2 regions of the Kurthia sp. FSL E2-0154 genome follow, and region 1 is predicted to be linked to the other one. Evidence: riboswitches for the same ligand, from Rfam matches in the RefSeq annotation. Region 1 holds a riboswitch; the other holds the start of a gene.

Evidence for each region. Region 1 has a riboswitch for thiamine pyrophosphate ahead of MHB75_RS08410 (3-oxoacyl-ACP reductase). Riboswitches for the same ligand answer to the same signal wherever they lie in the genome.
Region 2: it holds a riboswitch for thiamine pyrophosphate, as region 1 does, so the genes downstream of both, thiM (hydroxyethylthiazole kinase) here and MHB75_RS08410 (3-oxoacyl-ACP reductase) in region 1, are expected to answer to the same signal.

What each region holds. Positions count from the first base shown of each region.
Region 1 is NZ_JBBOPO010000001.1:1,712,618-1,722,228, reverse strand. Features, by position in the region: gene menH (2-succinyl-6-hydroxy-2,4-cyclohexadiene-1-carboxylate synthase) at 1-467, shown strand, start outside; gene menB (1,4-dihydroxy-2-naphthoyl-CoA synthase) at 486-1,304, shown strand; gene MHB75_RS08415 (NtaA/DmoA family FMN-dependent monooxygenase) at 1,366-2,670, opposite strand; gene MHB75_RS08410 (3-oxoacyl-ACP reductase) at 2,702-3,454, opposite strand; TPP riboswitch at 3,566-3,665, opposite strand; gene MHB75_RS08405 (carbohydrate kinase) at 3,815-4,912, shown strand; gene MHB75_RS08400 (pseudouridine-5'-phosphate glycosidase) at 4,915-5,829, shown strand; gene MHB75_RS08395 (o-succinylbenzoate--CoA ligase) at 5,905-7,377, shown strand; gene MHB75_RS08390 (LysR family transcriptional regulator) at 7,416-8,303, opposite strand; gene MHB75_RS08385 (GlpM family protein) at 8,430-8,756, shown strand; gene MHB75_RS08380 (NRDE family protein) at 8,867-9,562, shown strand.
Region 2 is NZ_JBBOPO010000001.1:1,116,677-1,126,287, reverse strand. Features, by position in the region: gene thiE (thiamine phosphate synthase) at 72-686, opposite strand; gene thiD (bifunctional hydroxymethylpyrimidine kinase/phosphomethylpyrimidine kinase) at 712-1,536, opposite strand; gene thiM (hydroxyethylthiazole kinase) at 1,536-2,291, opposite strand; TPP riboswitch at 2,435-2,532, opposite strand; gene MHB75_RS05450 (hypothetical protein) at 2,632-3,090, shown strand; gene MHB75_RS05445 (hypothetical protein) at 3,136-3,291, opposite strand; gene MHB75_RS05440 (PadR family transcriptional regulator) at 3,266-3,667, opposite strand; gene MHB75_RS05435 (sensor histidine kinase) at 3,814-4,935, shown strand; gene MHB75_RS05430 (RNA polymerase sigma factor) at 5,047-5,556, shown strand; gene MHB75_RS05425 (RsiV family protein) at 5,558-6,418, shown strand; gene MHB75_RS05420 (TetR/AcrR family transcriptional regulator) at 6,618-7,199, shown strand; gene MHB75_RS05415 (DHA2 family efflux MFS transporter permease subunit) at 7,264-8,676, shown strand; gene MHB75_RS05410 (hypothetical protein) at 8,730-9,203, shown strand; gene MHB75_RS05405 (hypothetical protein) at 9,340-9,611, opposite strand, start outside.

The DNA of each region.
Region 1 (9,611 bases):
TAATTTTAGAAAATGCGTCACCAGGTTTAAAAACAATTGAAGAGCGAGAGCAGCGTATTCAGTTGGATCATTTACTGGCAGATCGAATTGAACAGCGAGGTATCGTGGATTTCGTTGATTATTGGCAAGATATCCCGTTATTCCAAACACAAAAGTTATTATCTGAAGAAAAGCAACATGCGATTCGACAGGAACGCTTGAATCAACAAGAGATTGGTTTAGCGAACAGTTTACGTGGAATGGGAACAGGGCAACAAAATTCATATTGGTCGGAGTTGTCAAAATTCGAGAAAAATGTGGTATTATTAAATGGAGAGCTTGACTTGAAGTTTATAACAATCTCTGAGCAGATGAAGGGACTATTTCCAAATGCTCAACAAATTGTTGTACCAAAAGTTGGGCATGCAATTCATGTGGAAAATCCACAATCTTTTGCTACAATAGTAAAAGAGCAATTACATCTATAATAGTAGGAGGAGTTCATAATGACTCGTCAATGGGTAACAGAACATGTCTATGAAGACATTAAATATGAATCATACAATGGAATCGCAAAAATTACGATTAACCGTCCAGAGGTTCGTAATGCATTCCGTCCAAAAACAACTGCTGAAATGATTGATGCTTTCACACGTGCGCGTGATGATGCGAAAATCGGTGCAATCATCTTAACAGGTGAAGGCGAAAAAGCATTCTGTTCAGGCGGTGACCAAAAAGTACGTGGTAACGGTGGTTATGTAGGTGACGATAATATTCCACGTCTAAACGTATTAGATTTACAAACATTAATTCGTAAAATTCCAAAACCAGTTGTTGCGATGGTAGCAGGTTATGCAATCGGTGGCGGACACGTATTACACGTTGTTTGTGACTTAACAATCGCAGCTGATAATGCACGCTTCGGTCAAACAGGTCCTCGCGTAGGTTCATTTGACGGTGGTTACGGTGCAGGTTACTTAGCACGTATTATTGGTCATAAAAAAGCACGTGAAATTTGGTTCTTATGCCGTCAATATGATGCACAAGAAGCACTTGATATGGGCTTAGTTAATACAGTAGTACCTTACGAGCAGTTAGAAGACGAAACAGTGAAATGGTGTGAAGAAATGCTTGCACTTTCACCAATGGCTCTTCGTATGTTAAAAGGCGCGTTCAATGCAGATTCAGACGGTCTAGCAGGTATTCAACAACTTGCAGGTGACGCAACACTTCTTTACTACACATCAGATGAAGCAAAAGAAGGTCGCGATGCATTCAAAGAAAAACGTCAACCAGACTTCGGTCAGTTCCCACGTTTCCCATAGAACTTAAATAATTATAAAAAGTAGCGTAGACCTTTGGATGGTTTACGCTACTTTTTTATTATCATAATCCCATGCGTTCGCGGAATGTATGCTCTGTGTAAGCTTTTCTAAAAATATCTCTTTTTTGCATTTCAGGAACAATCATGTCAACAAAATCTTCTAAACTATCAGGTAATATTGGAGGCATAAGGTTAAATCCATCAGCTACGCCTTCCTTAAACCATATCTCCATTTGATCAACAATTTCCTGTGGTGTACCAATCAATGTACAATGTCCACCACCAGCATTCAAGTAACCGAGTAATTCTTTCACAGTTGGATCAGTATCACGAATGATTTCTAGAATCGTTTCGTAGCGTCCCACAGGTCCATTGAATGCTTCTACAGGAGGTAATGGAGGGACCTTTTCATCAACATTCCAATTTGAGCAGTCTTGCTGAATAAATGAACTTAATTGTTTTAAAGCAACTTCAATTGGGAGAGCTTGGTCTATAGCTTTTTTTTTAGCTAAAGCTTCTTCATGTGTATGACCTACATATGTTACTAATCCAGGTAAAATTTTAATATGTTTCTTAGAGTTAGATGATTTTTCAATTGCGTCATTTAATTTATGTCGAAAATTTTTAGCTTGCTTGAGATTCCATGAGACTGAATAGACTACTTCCGCATGATTAGCCGCTAAAGCAACGCCCTGTTTTGAAGCACCTGCCTGCATTTTGACCGGTGCACCTTGTGGACTTTTTGGTACAGTAGAAGGACCTGCAACTTGGAAATAATGACCACTGTGATTAAAAGAGTGAATATTTGAAGTATTGATGATTTTATTTTCTTCACGATTATGGACGAAATCGCAAGCATCCCAAGATAAAAATAGCTGATCCATAAGTATCGAAAACTCTTCAGCTTTTTCATAGCGTTGATTATGGGGTGGTAATGCCTCCATACTATGATTACGAGCTTCATTGTCACTCATTGATGTAACGAGATTCCAACCTACGCGCCCTTCGGTAAGATGATCTAAACTTAATAGCTGTCTAGAAGCTGTATAGGGATTAGAAAAAGTACTTGAAATAGTGGCAACTAAACCAATATGATGGGTTACTTGAGAAATAGCTGTTAAGTTAATTAGTGGATCAAACCAAAATGCAGGCATGACTTGTGCATCATTTGCTGGAAAAGCATGATGATCTGCAAAAAATACAGCGTCTAACAATCCTTTTTCCGCTAGTTGAGCTAATTCTTGATAATAAGAGATACTTCCAATATCCTCAATGCGTGAATTGTCCATTAGCCAAGCTGCTTGATGATGACCACAACCATATAGTAAAACACCTATATGTAACTGTTTTTCTGTAGTTTTTAACATGATTTACACCTCGATTTATTTTGGATAGAGATTAGTTCATTGTTAAACCACCATCTACTGTAAAGTTCTGTCCTGTAATTCCATGTGCTTTTTCGGAACATAGATACGCTACCATATTGGCAACATCTTGTGGTGTGGTTACTTTTCTTAAAGGTGTAGATTGAGAGATTAAATCGAATACTTCAGGTGTTGTAACAGCACTGGCATCTGTTGTTTTTAAAAGACCTCCTGAAACAACATTTGCTCGGATGCCATAAACGCCTAATTCTGAAGCGAGATTACGTGTGAAACCAATCAAAGCTGCTTTAGCAGTTGTGTATTCATGGTAGGGTACGACAGGATTTTGAAATAAATTAGTACCAATACTAATAATGCTACCATTTTTTCTTTCAATAAATTGCGGAATTACACTCTGGCTTGTATTGAATGCCGCTTTTAACGTACCATCCAGCTGTTTTTGATAATCATCCCAAGAAAGGTCTTTGAAAGATTTTTGTTTAATCGGATCAAATTTAAAGTCGATTAATGCATTATTTACAACAGCGTCTATTTGACCAAAGTGTTCTGTTGCCATGTTCATTAATTGATCGACTTCTTGTCGATTCGTTACATTAGCTTGAATAGCAATCGCTTTGTCTTCACCAATTTCAGCTACTAATTTTTCAGCAGCTTCTTTACTTTGATAATAATTAATGACAACTTGAAAATCTTGTTGTGCAAGTGTTTTGACAATAACTGCACCTAACCCTCTACTCCCACCTGTGACTACTACTGTTTTTTTCATTCAAAACAACTCCTCTTAATTTATTTTAACTTAAAAAAATACACAACCTTCGTAGGAAAGTTGTGTATAACAAATCATTGCATAACAAAAAAGTATAGACTTTTTTCAGTATGTATAGAATTGACACTTTCCTACGCTAGTATTAACTAGTTCAGGTTCAAAGGGTTTGAGTAGGACTCATCTCAGTTAAATAACACCCCTAGTGTAGACCTATTAAGTTACATTGAATACTAACTTATAAGGTTTATATTGTCAAATTTGTTTATTATTTATAACGATAATAAACAAAAGTTTGTTTTTATAAACATTTGACATATAACTTAATTTTGTTTATGATGTAAACAAATAAAACTTAGGGTGATGACATTGACGGAGAGAGAACAAGCACTGATTCAACTCATTAAGGAAAACCCGTTTATGCAGCAACAAGAGATGGCTGAAAAATTAGAAATGTCGAGACCGGCTCTAGCTAACTTAATATCGGGGTTAGTGAAAAAGGGTAAAATTATAGGGAGAGCGTATGTGTTGCCAAAAGAAAACAAAATTATATGTATTGGTGGAGCCAATATGGACCGAAAACTTCATTTGAAGGGACAGGTTCAGATGGGGACATCAAATCCTGTAACATCTACAGAAAGTGTAGGCGGCGTAGCGCGAAATATTGCTGAAAACTTGGGAAGACTTGGACATCAAGTGAGTTTACTGACGACTGCTGGAAAAGATTCTGATTGGCAAGCAATTGTTGCAGCTTCGAATGCTTTTATTCATTTAGAAGAAGTCGAGCAGTTGGAACAATGTTCAACAGGTTCTTACACAGCCATTATGGATGAACAAGGCGAATTGGTTATGGCAACAGCGAATATGGACGTCTATGATGCATTAACACCACAAATTCTAATGAAGCATGAACATGTTTTATCAACTGCTCAGGCAATTATAGTTGATTTGAATTGTCCGAAAGAAACAGTTGATTATATTCAACAATTTGCAGTAACGAGAGAAGTACCTCTTATTATTGTGCCGGTATCTTCTCCAAAGATGAACCGTATGCCAACAACATTAGAAGGCGTTACATGGTTCATCTGTAATACAGATGAAGCCGAAACATTAACAAATCGTACGATTACATCAGAAGCAGATTATTTACAAGCAATTCAAGAAATCGCTCAGATGGGCGTAGAAAATGTCGTAATTACAGCTGGCGCAAAGGGAGTTTATGCTGCAAACAAGAACTTGATGCCAACACATTTTGAAGCACGAGCAGCAAATCAAATTGAGGATGTTACAGGCGCAGGAGATGCATTCGTCTCAGCAGTTGTACATGCTTGGTTAGAGAAGTACACATTTGAACAGACGATTCAAGCAGGATTAATCAATGCGAAAAATACGCTTGAATCTAAGTTTACTGTACGTCCTGAATTAACAAAACAATCGTTAGAACAAGAACTGGAGGATTAATTATGAAACAATACATCGAATTATCAAAAGAAGTACAAGAAGGAATGGACGCTGGTAAAGCTATCGTTGCATTGGAATCAACAATTATCTCACACGGTATGCCCTACCCACAAAATGTACAAACAGCACGTGAAGTAGAACAAATCATTCGTGAATATGGTGCAGTTCCAGCAACAATCGCAATTATCGACGGTAAAATCAAAATCGGTTTATCAGATGAAGAATTAGAAATGTTCGGTAATGCGGATAATGTAGCAAAAGCTTCTCGTCGTGATATTCCATACTTAATCGCAACGAAAAAAATCGGTGCAACAACAGTAGCGGCAACAATGATTGCAGCTGAATTAGCAGGAATCGAGTTATTCGTAACAGGTGGTATTGGTGGCGTTCACCGCGGCGCAGAAACAACAATGGATATTTCAGCTGACTTAGAAGAATTAGCAACTTCTAAAGTAGGTGTTGTATGTGCAGGTGCAAAATCAATTTTAGATATTGGTTTAACACTTGAATTCTTAGAAACAAAAGGTGTGCCTGTTATTGGATACGGTACAGACGAATTACCAGCATTCTTCACACGTAAATCAGGATTTGATGTAAACTTCCGTCAAGATACACCTGCAGAAGTTGCAGCAACTTTACGTACAAAATGGAACTTAAATATGGCTGGTGGCGCGGTAATCGCTAACCCAATCCCAGAAGAAGATGCATTAGACCATGACTTCATTACAAATATTATTCATGAAGCATTAAAAGAAGCAGAAGAAAATAATATTCAAGGTAAATCAGTTACGCCATTCTTATTAGGTAAAGTAAAAGAGTTAACAGAAGGTAAGAGCCTAGTAGCTAACATTGCATTAGTAAAACACAATGCGCATATCGGTGCTCAAATCGCAGTTGAATTAAATAAAACAAAATAATATACGAACGGAAACCTTTCGATTTGAGGGGTTTCCGTTTTGTATTTCACATGTTTCGTATTAGAATAAGAAAGGATGAAAACAATAGAGTTAGGGATGAAAAAAATGATACCAAACTGGATTGAGCAACGCACGTCATTAACACCTCATCGTGTAGCATTAACTTTTCAAGATGAGAAATGGACGTATGAACAGCTATCCGAACAATCAAAATATTATGCTGGTGCTATAAAAGCTGCCGGTTTACATGAAGGACAACGCGTTGCCATTTTTGGGCGGTCAACACCGCATCTTATTCGGACGATTTTTGCATGTATGCAATTGCGTATCGAGATGGTGTTATTAAATTTACGATTAACAGAAGCAGAGCTTGCTTATCAAATTCAGGATGCACAAGTAGATGCATTACTTGTGGATGACGATTTAGTAGAACAATTACCTTCTACGCATAAATTGCAAATTCTATTTTCTGATTTAATGACCTCACAAGAAAAGGCAGAGGTAATTAAACATTGGTCACGAGATGAAACAATGACGATTATGTACACATCAGGTACAACTAGTAAACCAAAGGGTGTTCGTCAAACGATTGGTAATCATATGGCGAGTGCGACTTCAGCACTTTATAATACAGGTTTAGTAGAAGATGAAGCATGGATTTGTACAGTCCCTATTTTCCATATTAGCGGGTTCTCTATGCTGTGCAAATGTATTTTACATGGTGTTCGACTAGATTTGTATGAGAAATATACAGTCGAAGAAGTAGCGACACAATTAATTGAAGGTACAGCGACTCGTATGTCAGCTGTCGCGGTCATGTTAGAGAAGTTAGTGTCTTATATTGAAGACCAAGAACAGCGGGTATCACCAAAGTTCCAATTACTATTAGTAGGTGGTGGTCCTGTTCCCAAAAGCTATTTAACACGTGCAGAAGCCATTGGTCTACGTGTAGCGCAAACATACGGCATGACGGAAACAGCAAGCCAAGTAGCGACACTCTCCAGTAAAGACGCGCTTCGTAAAGTGGGTTCTGTTGGAAAACCACTGATGTTTAACGAAATTTGTATTGCAGGAGCAGAAAGACCATTTGACCATGGAGAGATTTGTGTAAGAGGAGACAGTGTGACACCAGGTTATGTTGGACAACATGCTCATATTAAAACACAGGTAGACGGTTTTTTACACACAGGAGATATTGGCTATTTTGATGATGAAGGTTACCTTTATGTAGCAGATCGTCGTTCAGATTTAATTATCTCAGGTGGAGAAAATATTTATCCAGCTGAAATTGAAAATGTATTAGCAGGGCATCCGCATATTGCCGCAGTTGGTGTATGTGGTGTCCAAGATGAGATATGGGGACAAGTTCCGGCTGCCTTTATTATGTCAAAAGAGACAACATTGAATGCAGAAACGATTTTAGCCTTTTGCGAAGATAAATTAGCGAAATATAAACTACCCAAACAAATTCATTTCGTCGAAGAATTACCGCGAAATGGTACAGGAAAATTACTTCGTCGTAAATTACTGGAATTAATACCAAAATAATATTGAAAAAGAGGAATCATTTTTATACGATTCCTCTTTTAGTATGCATTTTTTTGTTTTTTAAGCCACTCTTGCATGAATGGAATGAATTTTTTGGAAGCAGGTGACAAACTTTTTAAATCGTCTTTTGATGTAATGCCGAGTGTACGAACATGGTTTGGTTCAAGAGGTAGGCTTATCATATCATCAGCGTGGTCTTGAATGAGTAGCTCTGATAATAAAGAGATACCAAGGCCTTGTTTAACCATGGCAATAATTGCTTCATCACCACGAATTTGATACGCAATATTTGGCTTAACATTTGCTTGTTTAAAAATACGTTGTACATCCTTATGTGTATCTTCATATGGAATAATACAAGGTTCTTCTGCAAATTGCTCAATTGAAAACGTATGATTTTCTGCAAGTGTATGATTTTCAGGAAGAATTGCCATCATGCGATCTTCCATGAGTGGTAAAAAGTGAAATTCTTCTGGACGCTGAATTGTGCTAATTGCAAAATCAATATGGCCTTCTTCAAGCCATGCATGGATCTCATCTGAGTTTCCTTCAAATAAATGAATATCAATTTTAGGATAACTTTTATGGAATTCCTTTAATAAATAAGGCATCCAATGAACGCAGATGGACGTATAAGCGCCAATCCGAATTGCCCCGACATCTAAACCATGAATGGCACAAACGGCTTCAGAGAGATGTTCATAGCGTTGTACGATATCTTGCATGATTGGAAGAAGCTCAAGCCCATTATCAGTGGGGGTCACACCACTTTTGCTACGTGTTAATAACGAAAAACCATAATCATCTTCTAATGAATGAATCATATGACTGATGCTTGGTTGCGTATAATCAAGTGCTTCTGCCGCTTTCGTCAATGAACCAAATTTTACAGCTGCAATGTATGCTTTTAATTTTAAAATACTCATGTAATCACCTAACTATAGAAAAATGTAATGTTAACTATATAATAAATTCAATTTACTTATATTAAATATGAAATTACAATACAAGAGAAACGACATTTACAAAACACAAAGGGAGATTTCAAACATATGGGGTATGTCATCCAATTCATCATTGGCGGTTCAGTTATGCTGCTCGCTACGATTTTAAGTCAATCGAAATATTTATTCTTATCAGGAGTCATTACATTACTACCGATTTTGACATTGCTTAATTTAAAACTGCAAGTTCAGCATATGTCACAAGAGTCCTTTCATGAAACGCAACGAAATGGTATTATCGGTGCAGTAGGTATGGTCATTCTGATTGTGGCAATTTATATTTTTTCGAGCCATTTCAAGCCTTCAACAGCTGTCTTAATGGGAATTGGTCTATATGTGATGTATATGTTCGGTTCGAAATTAATAGTAGCATAAAAGTGAGCTTAGGTGGGGGGAACTTAAGCCCACTTTTTTAATTTTGACTTATAGGAGAAATTTCGGTTATGGTGTAGAAAGAACGTACATTATTCAAGGAGTTGAAAATGATGTGTATCATTACATTTGCTTATAAAGTAGTAGAAAATCAGCCACTCATTGTTGTAGCCAACCGCGATGAATTCTATGAAAGACCAGCAAAAGAAGCTGCTTTCTGGGAAGATGAGCCGAATATATTTGGTGGGCGTGATTTAGAAAAGATGGGTGGCTGGCTTGCAGTTCAAGAAAATGGGCGCTTCGCCGCTGTCACAAATTATCGTGACTTTTCAATGGATCCTGTAGGTGAGAAGTCGCGTGGTGAAATTGTCAAAAATTTTGTGGCAGGCACTGAATATCCAGAAGCCTTCTTGGAAGCAATTCAGCAAGAACGCACACGTTACGGTGCAATGAATGTACTTGTTTACGACGGTGAAACATTCATGCATTATAATAATATCGAAAATGTGTTACATACAATTGAACCTGGTATTCATTGTGTAAGTAATGCGACATTGAATACACCATGGCCAAAATTAGAGCGCATGAAGATGTTAGTTGCGCATCAATTAGAACAACAAGCTACAACAGAAGAACTTGCGCAGATTGGATTAGATGATATAAAGCCGAATGATGAACGATTACCTAATACAGGAGCAGGTCTCTTGTTAGAACGAGATTTATCTTCAATCTTTATCAAACGAGAAGGTTACGGCACACGTTGTACGACTGTACTTCGTTTGATGAAAGATGAAATCGAATTTTTTTGAACAAACGTATGAGCAGGGGATAGCGACAACTCGTGTGCATGAATGGATT
Region 2 (9,611 bases), 600 kb from region 1:
TGGTTCCAGTTTTTTATTGTAAACGCTGAGAAGGAGCTGAAATGCTTTGTCCCATTCTGTTTACATAAGTATTAAAGTTGTTGTAAAAAGCGTTCATTTTCTTTACGAAAAGCCTGTGTCGCTTCACCAGGGTTTTCTGCTTTTGAAATGGCAGAAATAATTGATACACCATCAGCGCCAGCTTGACGTAAATCGTAAACATGCTCGGGTTGAATACCACCGATTGCGACAATCGGTAAGGTAGGAGTAGTTTTTGCAGCTTCTGTTAAAAATGTTGTGCCAGCAGGTTTTTTTGCATCTTTTTTAGATTGTGTTGAAAAAACAGGGCCGATTCCAACATAGTCAGCACCGTCCTGAATTGCTCGTTGTAATTCATCTTGTGTATGAACAGACACACCGAGTATTTTATGCGGTAGTTGTTCACGTACTTTCTTTGCATCGACATCATTCTGTCCAACATGAATCCCGTCTGCATCGAGTCTGATTGCCAATTCAACATCATCATTTACGATAAAGGGAACGTCATAGCGTTTACAAAGAGTTTGGCAATCTTTTGCAAATTGAAGATAAGCGTCACCTGTTAAACACTGTTCACCTTTTTCTCGCCACTGAAATAAAGTAATCCCATTTTGTAATGCAGCTTCTAAAACTAATAGAGGATCACCTACAACATCTTGACTTCCCATAATAAAATACGTTTCAAGTAATTGTTTATTCAATTATCTCGACCTCCACTTTTGCTTTTGTGTTATAAGCGAAATGATTCGTCGGACCATGGCCATGCCCAATACCTAAACCATGTGAAATAGCCGCATGGATAAATCTTTTTGCTTCAATGAGTGCTTCTTTCATTGGTAGACCTTTTGCTAAGAAGGCAGTTAGTGCTGCTGAATACGTACATCCTGTACCATGAGTGTCTTTCGTTTGAACACGCGGAGTAGAAAGGGATAGTTTATCGCCATTTTTAAAGAAAATATGGTCAATCGCAGCTTGTTGTTCAGGTGCAAAATGTCCACCTTTCATCACAATGACTTCAGGTCCCATAGCGAGTAATTTTTTAGCTACCTGTTCAACATCATCATAAGTTTGAATTTTCATGTCTGTCAGTGTCTCTGCTTCTGGAATATTCGGTGTGAGAACAGTCGCTAGTGGGAATAGGTGAGTAATCATCGCATCAACCGCTTCTTGTTGCAGTAGTGTAGCACCACCTTTTGCAATCATGACGGGATCGACAATAATAGGTGCTTGTATATTCTCTAGTTGTTTTGAAACAGCTTCAATAATAGATGCTGAAAAAAGCATCCCCGTTTTTAGTGCATTCACATTAAAATCGCTTTGAATCGACTGTAATTGTTCCACAATAAAATCTTCGGGTAACGCGTGAACAGCTTGTACGCCATACGTATTTTGTGCTGTAACAGCTGTTAAAACAGATGTACCGAATGTTTTCAATTCTTGAAATGTTTTTAAATCAGCTTGAATACCAGCACCACCACCTGAATCAGATCCGGCAATCGTCAGTGTAATTGGAAACATTATTTAATCCCTCCAAAACTCATTTGTTGTAATTGGTTTAGGATGTGCATTTGAAAATCGCCAATACCATTGCTGTGATGATGAGCAGTTTCTGCGACTTGTTTATAGTCTTTGTGAATTGTGATAACACTTTGTAGTGCGTCTGTATGTGATGCGATTGAAGCAGTTGTTAGAGCAGATAATAAGCAACCAGCTCCTGTAATTTGTTCCATCCATGCATGTCCGCCGTTTATTATGTGCACCGTCGTGCCATCTGTGATTAAATCTTCTACACCACTTACAGCAACAATCGTTTTGTAGCGTGTTGCGACTTGTTTAGCTGCTTCTTCAATTTCAAAAGACACCTCACCTGCATCGACACCACGAGAGGTGACTTTAATTTCCGCAAGAGCCGCTAACTCACCAGCATTACAGCGAATGGCTGTAAATTGTACATGTTGTAATAGTTGTTCGACTGTTTGTTTACGATATTTAGAAGCACCGATGCCTACAGGATCTAAAACGACTGGAATCCCTTTTTTATTTGCAGCTTGTCCAGCTAATATCATCGCATCGACTGTGCGTGTATTTAACGTACCGATATTAATTAATAATCCATTTGCGATTTGAACAATATCATGCATTTCTTGTATTTCATCCGCCATGATGGGCGATGCACCTACTGCTAAAAGTCCATTTGCAGTAAAGTTTGTTACGACATAATTCGTAATACAGTGAACAATTGGTTTCGTTGAATGAATTGATTGGATACTCATTTTTAGTTACCTCCATTGATGAATGAAAAGCAAATTCATGAAGCTTCTCATACTCAGTTTCACTAAATTAGAGGACGGGTTTCTGCTTTTTCACTATAAAAATAAAAAAGCTGCTCAACGAATTAATCGTAGAACAGCATTACATGCGAAAAACAGCTGCTCCCTACGCCAGTATTAACTGACAGGTTCAAAGGGTCAGGTTTTACCTTCTCAACTCCTAAGAGTCCCCCCGCAAATCTAGTATGGTTAGAGCATACCATATTTAGATCATTTTGCAAGGTTCCGCTTTAGTAAAAATAGGTTGTCTTGTATAATGAGAACAAGTATGGAGGGAAATTGTGTGAAAAATCTATCGTGGTATATTTCTTTAGGGATTAGTTTTTTAGGTTTCATGGTCATCAATTATTATTTTACGTTGGGCCCTACTGAAAAAGTTGGAAACTTAAATCCCGCTTTCTTTTTAATTGTTTTATTAGTGCCTTTCCTGTGTGTCAGTCTGTTTATTACGTGGAGCGTTGGCGTATCTTTTTTTGAAACAGCAACAAAAGGTAAGCTGGCATCAGCACTTCTTATTATAGTCGTGATTTTTATTTTAGCAGGCGGTACAGAATATCAATATGTAACAAGCCAAATTGAAGTTTTTGGCGGAACATGGAATGATCCGAAATCGATTATTTACGGTCGTTCACCGTTTAATAGTTATACAAATGATTGGTATTTTAATGAATCTGTCTTTTTAATCATTCATACAATTGCTTTTTCGTTAGGAAGTTTATTCCGTAGTAAAGTGACAGATTAAATAACAAAAAGACTTGGGCTCAGTACCTAAGTCTTTTTTGTATGCTTAAATATGTTCTGCAATTGCGTCACGAATATCTTGTAGCCATTTTAAGTTTTCGTTAAATTGTCGATCTGCATGTCGGATAATTAATTGAATATAATCAACATCTTTTACAGAAGGATGTGAACCAGCTTCAATAATCGATTCGCTTACTCTCACGCTCGATTGCCTGATCTAATAGACCAATTACACGTTTTAAATCAACATACTTTAAAAATAAAATAGGAATATAGAGACTTTGTACATCTGCTAAATTAATCGAGTCGAATGTTTTATAAATGAGTTCTACCATATACGCACGTCCAGCATTTGTAATGGCATAAACGGATTTTTCAGGACGATTTTCTGTATGAATGACTTCGATTTTTTTAATATATCCTTTTTTTTCTAACGAGTCGAAATGATAATAAAGTTTTCCATCACTTAATTTAAAACTTGGATCAATATCAACAATATTTGTGAAGAGCTTTTTGATAAAGTAGGGATGGTAATTATTTTCAGATAAAATCCCTAAAATAAAAAGTTGAATTAACATCACTTGATGCCTCCAATAAATGAAATTTACGTCGTCATTTTAATAGTACACGATATTGTAAAAGGAAACTACAGAAAACAAGATGTTTCTAGCTTGAAACAGTATTTTGTTATATGATAGACAGAGAATTAAGGAGTTGAACGCGTGTGTCAAAATGGTATTCTATTATACCGAAACATCCCATTCAAAGTATTTTAGCATGGGTATTTATTTGCTTTATTCCATTTTATTCAGTATTTAAAAATCAAGATCATACGACGCAAAGCATTGCAGCAGCCATTCTGATTACATATTTGATTTGTGTGTATTTAGATTTCAAACTACCAAGTGGTTTGACGTATATGTGGCTATCATTTGAGATGATTATAAATGCCGTTATGTCGATTTTATATGGCTATTTTTATTTTTCTATTTTTACGTCATTTTTAATTGGACGTATTCGTAGTAAAGTCGGCTTTTATATTATGTATGGCTTACACATTGCGGCAACAGTTGGTGCGATTATTGGTGGCTTTTTCATTGAAACGGCTATTTATATTCAGCAAATTCCATTCATGGTTGTCATCGTGTTCGGTACGATTTTAGCACCATTCTATTTATTCAGCCGTACACAGAGTGACCGCTTAGAAAATAAGTTGAAATCAGCAGAGAATCGTATTTCTGAATTAAGTGTTGTAGAAGAAAGACAACGAATTGCACGTGACTTACATGATACACTTGGACAGAAATTATCAATGATTGGTCTTAAACTCGATTTAGCGATTCGTTTAGTTGATAAAAATCAAGAACAAGCGAAAAATGAGCTATCAGATATTCGTAAAACGGCAAGTATGGCATTAAAAGAAGTGCGTGAAATGGTATCCGATATGAAAAAAATAAAAATTGAAGATGAATTATTGCATGTCCAACAGATTTTAGAAATTGCTAATATCGATTTAAAAGTTAAAGGAAAATTAAAACTTGAAGAAGTACCACTCATTTTAGAAAATACATTAAGTATGTGTTTAAAAGAAGTCGTTAATAATATCGTGCGTCATAGTCAAGCAAAAAAATGTACGATTCGTATTGAACAAACAGATAAAGAAATTCGTATGACGATTTCAGATGATGGTATTGGTTATAATCAAGAGCAAGGTGAGCAGGGGAATGGAATTAAAGGCATCCAAGAACGGATTCAATTCGTCAATGGTACAGTGAAGTTTGAACAAAACAAAGGAACAACGGTTACAATCATTGTACCTTTTGTTATTGTGTATCAGGAAATATAAAGAAATGAGGGGCGCAGAAAAGCGTACCTCATTTTTTTATATTAAATGCAAACTTTTTATAGAAGGACATACGTCTATTACACGTATACAAACATAGAAGGAGCCCTTAGCATGAAATTTACGCGTAAAAAGCTACACTACGATGATCAGCTGATCCAATTAATCGAACGCTATCAAAACGATTTTTATCGCCTTGCTTATAGTTATACAAAAAATGAGCAAGATGCATTGGACGTCGTACAAGATAGTATCCAAAAAGCAATGCAGTCTTATGAAAAGCTAATCGAAAAAGAAAAATTAAAAAGTTGGTTTTATAAAATTGTTGTACATACATCACTCGATTTTTTAAGAAAACATAAACGAGTTCAAGTGATGGAAGATGAACAATTACAAGCGAATCAAAGAAATTTTCATGATGCTTATGAAAATGTTGATTTAGAGCACGCGCTTGACGACTTACCGACGATTTATCGTGAAGTTGTAATTTTACGATTCTTTGAAGACTTAAAAATTGAAGACATTGCTTTTATTTTAGAAGAAAATACAAATACGATTAAAACACGTTTATATAAGGCATTACGCCTATTACGTGCTGATTTAAAAACGGAGGAGGAATTCTAATATGAATCCAAAATTAAAAAAAGAGCAAACAGCTTATAAAAATACACCGATTCCACCAGAACTACAACAAATGGTGAGAAAAGAATTAGGGACAAAGAAGAAAAACTATCGTCCGTATTGGATGAGTGCAGCAATTGCAGCAGCTATTATTGCTTTATTCGTTACATTAAATACCAATGCATCAGTTGCACGTGCGATGGGAGGAATGCCTGTCGTTGGTCATGTGTTCCAAGCGATGACGTTCCAATATGAAGATGAACAGTATGCAGCAGACATTAAAACACCAAAAGTACGAGACTTAGAAAATAAAGACGTTGAACAAACATTGAATGAAAAATATGAAAAAGAAGCAAAAGAGCAATATACAAAGTTTGAACAACGTATGAAAGCATTAAAAGGTGAAGGACATGCGAGTGTAACAAGTGATTATCGTGTATTACAAGATACAAAACAATTACTTGTAATTGAACGTGAAACAACGGAGACAGAAGCAAGTAGTGCAACAACATTACAGTATGATGTAGTAGATCCTACATTAAAACAAGTGATTACATTACCGTCACTATTTAAAAATAAAGACTATGTTCAAGTGATTTCAGATGAAATTAAGCAACAAATGAAAAAACAAATGGCTGATAGCAAAGGCGAAAAAGTCTATTTTATTAAAGGGATGAACTCAGAATCAACAGATGGTTTTGATCAAATTCAAGCAAATCAATCGTTCTATATTAACAAGAAACATGAATTAGTTATTTCATTCAACGAATATGAAGTAGCTCCAGGTAGTATGGGACCAGTGAAATTTGTTATTCCAACAAAAGCTATTCAATCATTACTTGTATCAAACCAATATATTCGATAAATTCAAACGCAAACCTATCACTTTTTAAAACAAGTGATAGGTTTTTATATTACATATTTATTTTAAATATAAATAAACCTCTCTAGTCTATATATAAAAATTAAAAAAAACGTACTAAAGAAAAGCACATTGACAATCATTTAAAAAGTATTTAATATCATTAATTAGACCAATCACTATAATTTCGAGGTGCCTTACGATGACAAGTAAAAATCAATCACGTGAACGAATTTTACAAACAGCTACGCGTCTTTTTCATATGAATGGTTATCATGCAACAGGATTAAATCAGATTATTAAAGAGAGCGGTGCGCCAAAAGGTTCGCTCTATTACCACTTCCCAAATGGTAAAGAACAGTTAGCGAGCGAAGCAATCGAACGATTCGGTGCGATGGTTGCCGCAAATATTTTAGAAGACACACAAAACGAAGTAGAGCCATTAAAAGCTTTTCAAGCACATATTTTAAAAATTGCAGATAAATTTGCAGTGGTTGAAAATATACCGCTTTGTGCAGATTCATTGCCAATTGGATTGATGGCTGCCGAAACAGCATTAGTGAATGAACGTCTTCGTTTAAAATGTGAAGCTGTTTTTGAACGTTTTGAAGAAATTTATATTGAAAAACTAGTCGCATCTGATTATTCAAAAGAACAAGCTCGTTTAATTAGCAGTACATTGAATGCGTTGATTGAGGGGGCAGTAACACTTAGCCTCACTAAAAAATCAAATCAACCACTTCAAGATATCGTAAAAATGTTACCTTTATTATTACAAAAATAGTAAAGGTAACATTTTTCCATCGAATTATATAGACTGGTCTAATTACAAGGGAGAGGTTATACAATTGACACAATCACAAGTAGTAAAAGTAAGAAGTCCAAAAGGAATGGCATTTGTGCTGATGTTAGGAGCTTTCATTGGTCTATTCAGTGAAACAGCATTAAACATGGCATTAACAAATATTATGGCAGATTTCTCGATTAATGCATCTGCCGCACAGTGGCTTACAACAGGATATTTATTAACACTTGGAATTCTTGTTCCTGTATCCGCACTTATTTTAAGATGGTTTACGACACGCCAACTCGTAATCGCATCATTTACTTTCTCAATTATTGGCTCAATTATCGCAGCGTTAGCACCGAGCTTTGCGATTTTATTAATCGGACGTATTATACAAGCGTTAGGAACGGGTATTCTTTTACCGCTTTTAATGAACGTTATTTTATTAATTTTTCCGATTTATAAACGCGGCATTGTTATGGGTTTAATGGGACTTGTTATTACAACAGCACCAGCTGTAGGTCCTACAATCGCCGGTTTAATTGTCGATTCACTTGGATGGGCTTATATTTTCTGGCTAAGCGTTATTTTATTTATTGCTTTAGGGGTATTCGGTGTAAAGCAAATTGACAATGTCGCAACGATTACAAAACCGAAGATTGATGTTTTATCGATTGTATTATCAACGATTGGTTTCGGTGGTCTAATCTTTAGTTTAAGTACGATTGCTGAAAAATCAATTTCAGCACCTGAAGTATGGGTAACACTTGTAACAGGTGTCATCGCAATCATGTTATTTGTCGTTCGACAATTTACAATGAAGATTCCAATGTTAAATTTAGCTGTCTTTAAGCAACCGATGTTTACACTGGGTACATTACAATTATTCATTGGGATGTTACTTATTTTATCAACAGCGATTTTACTACCTCTTTATGTAAAAGGAGCACTTCTATACAGTGCTGCTCTAGCAGGAGTTATCTTATTACCAGGTAGTTCAATTAATGCCATTTTAGCTCCATTCATTGGAAAAAACTTTGAGAAAATCGGTGCAAAAACGCTACTAACAATTGGTTTTGCACTTGCCTTTATCGGCAGTATCTTATTCATCTTCTCACTAAAAGCAGATGCAGCATTATGGCAAGTAATTGGTTCGCATATTGTTTTCTTTGCAGGTATTTCATTTATTATTATGCCTGCTCAAACAAACGGTTTAAATCAATTACCGAGACAGCTTTATTCAGATGGTTCAGCCGTGATGAACACATTACAGCAAATCGCAGGTGCAGCGGGAACAGCAGTTGCGATTACTTTAATGGTACAAGGTCAAAAAATCTTCATGTCTGAAAATCCACAATCACTACCAACAGAGATGATTGCAGCTGGAACAAACCATGTATTCCATTATATTGCTGGAATTGCGTTAATTGGCTTCATCTCAACATTCTTTGTAAAACGTGTGCATGTTGAATAACGACTAGATGTGATACAATCGTAAAAGATGTGTTACATATAGGAGTAGATAGAATGAAAAGAAGATGGATGATCTTTATCTCGATACTTGTTGTTATTGGAATTGCTGCTTGGAATATGTACAATCAGAATCAAAAACAACAAAGAGCCACAGAAGATATTCTGAATCACGTACAACAAGTAGATGAGGTAACGATTTCAAATGGTGAAAAAAGCATGACTTTTAAAGGGAAAGAAGCAACACCTTTTATTGAGTCTACACCACTTGTTCATATTGAAAAGTATGAACGAACAGACCATAATTATTTTGAGAAAGAGCCACGCTTTATTGTGAGTTATAAAGTAAAGGGTAAAACACTTTACGTAGTAGAATTGCTACAATTGAAAAAGAAGTTACCGAATGATCGGTTGAATGACTTTTTAATGAATGAACATTTACTTGTGAAGTGGCAAGGCTACCCAATGATGTTCTCACAACATGAAGCGATTCAGCGTTTAGTAGATGCATTTAATGCGAAAGAAAAATAAAACAAGCTGGGACAAAATATCTCACTAAGAGTTCACAAAGAAAAACTAGAATCGCACCAAAGCGCGATTCTAGTTTTTCTTATGCTTATATGATGTGGGATGGTGTTTTTTACACCGATATCCCAGCTTGTTTTTGCTATGTAAGATTTGCTGGTACTTGAATATGTTCATAAGCTTGTTGGATCTTTTGTGGTTTACCCTCTGCATTGACCATCACTTGTAAAATCATTTGTTGTAGTGCATCTTCATCGCAATGCAGTAAGCGACTTAACAATTCGTCATGTAACTGTGCGCCAAAATATAAATAAGCAATTGCACGATATGGCTCTTGGGTTGCTGGAAGTGGTGCAGCTTTCATCGCATACTCGATATGCTTTTGCACAATCTTTCTAAACAACAAGTCGGGTT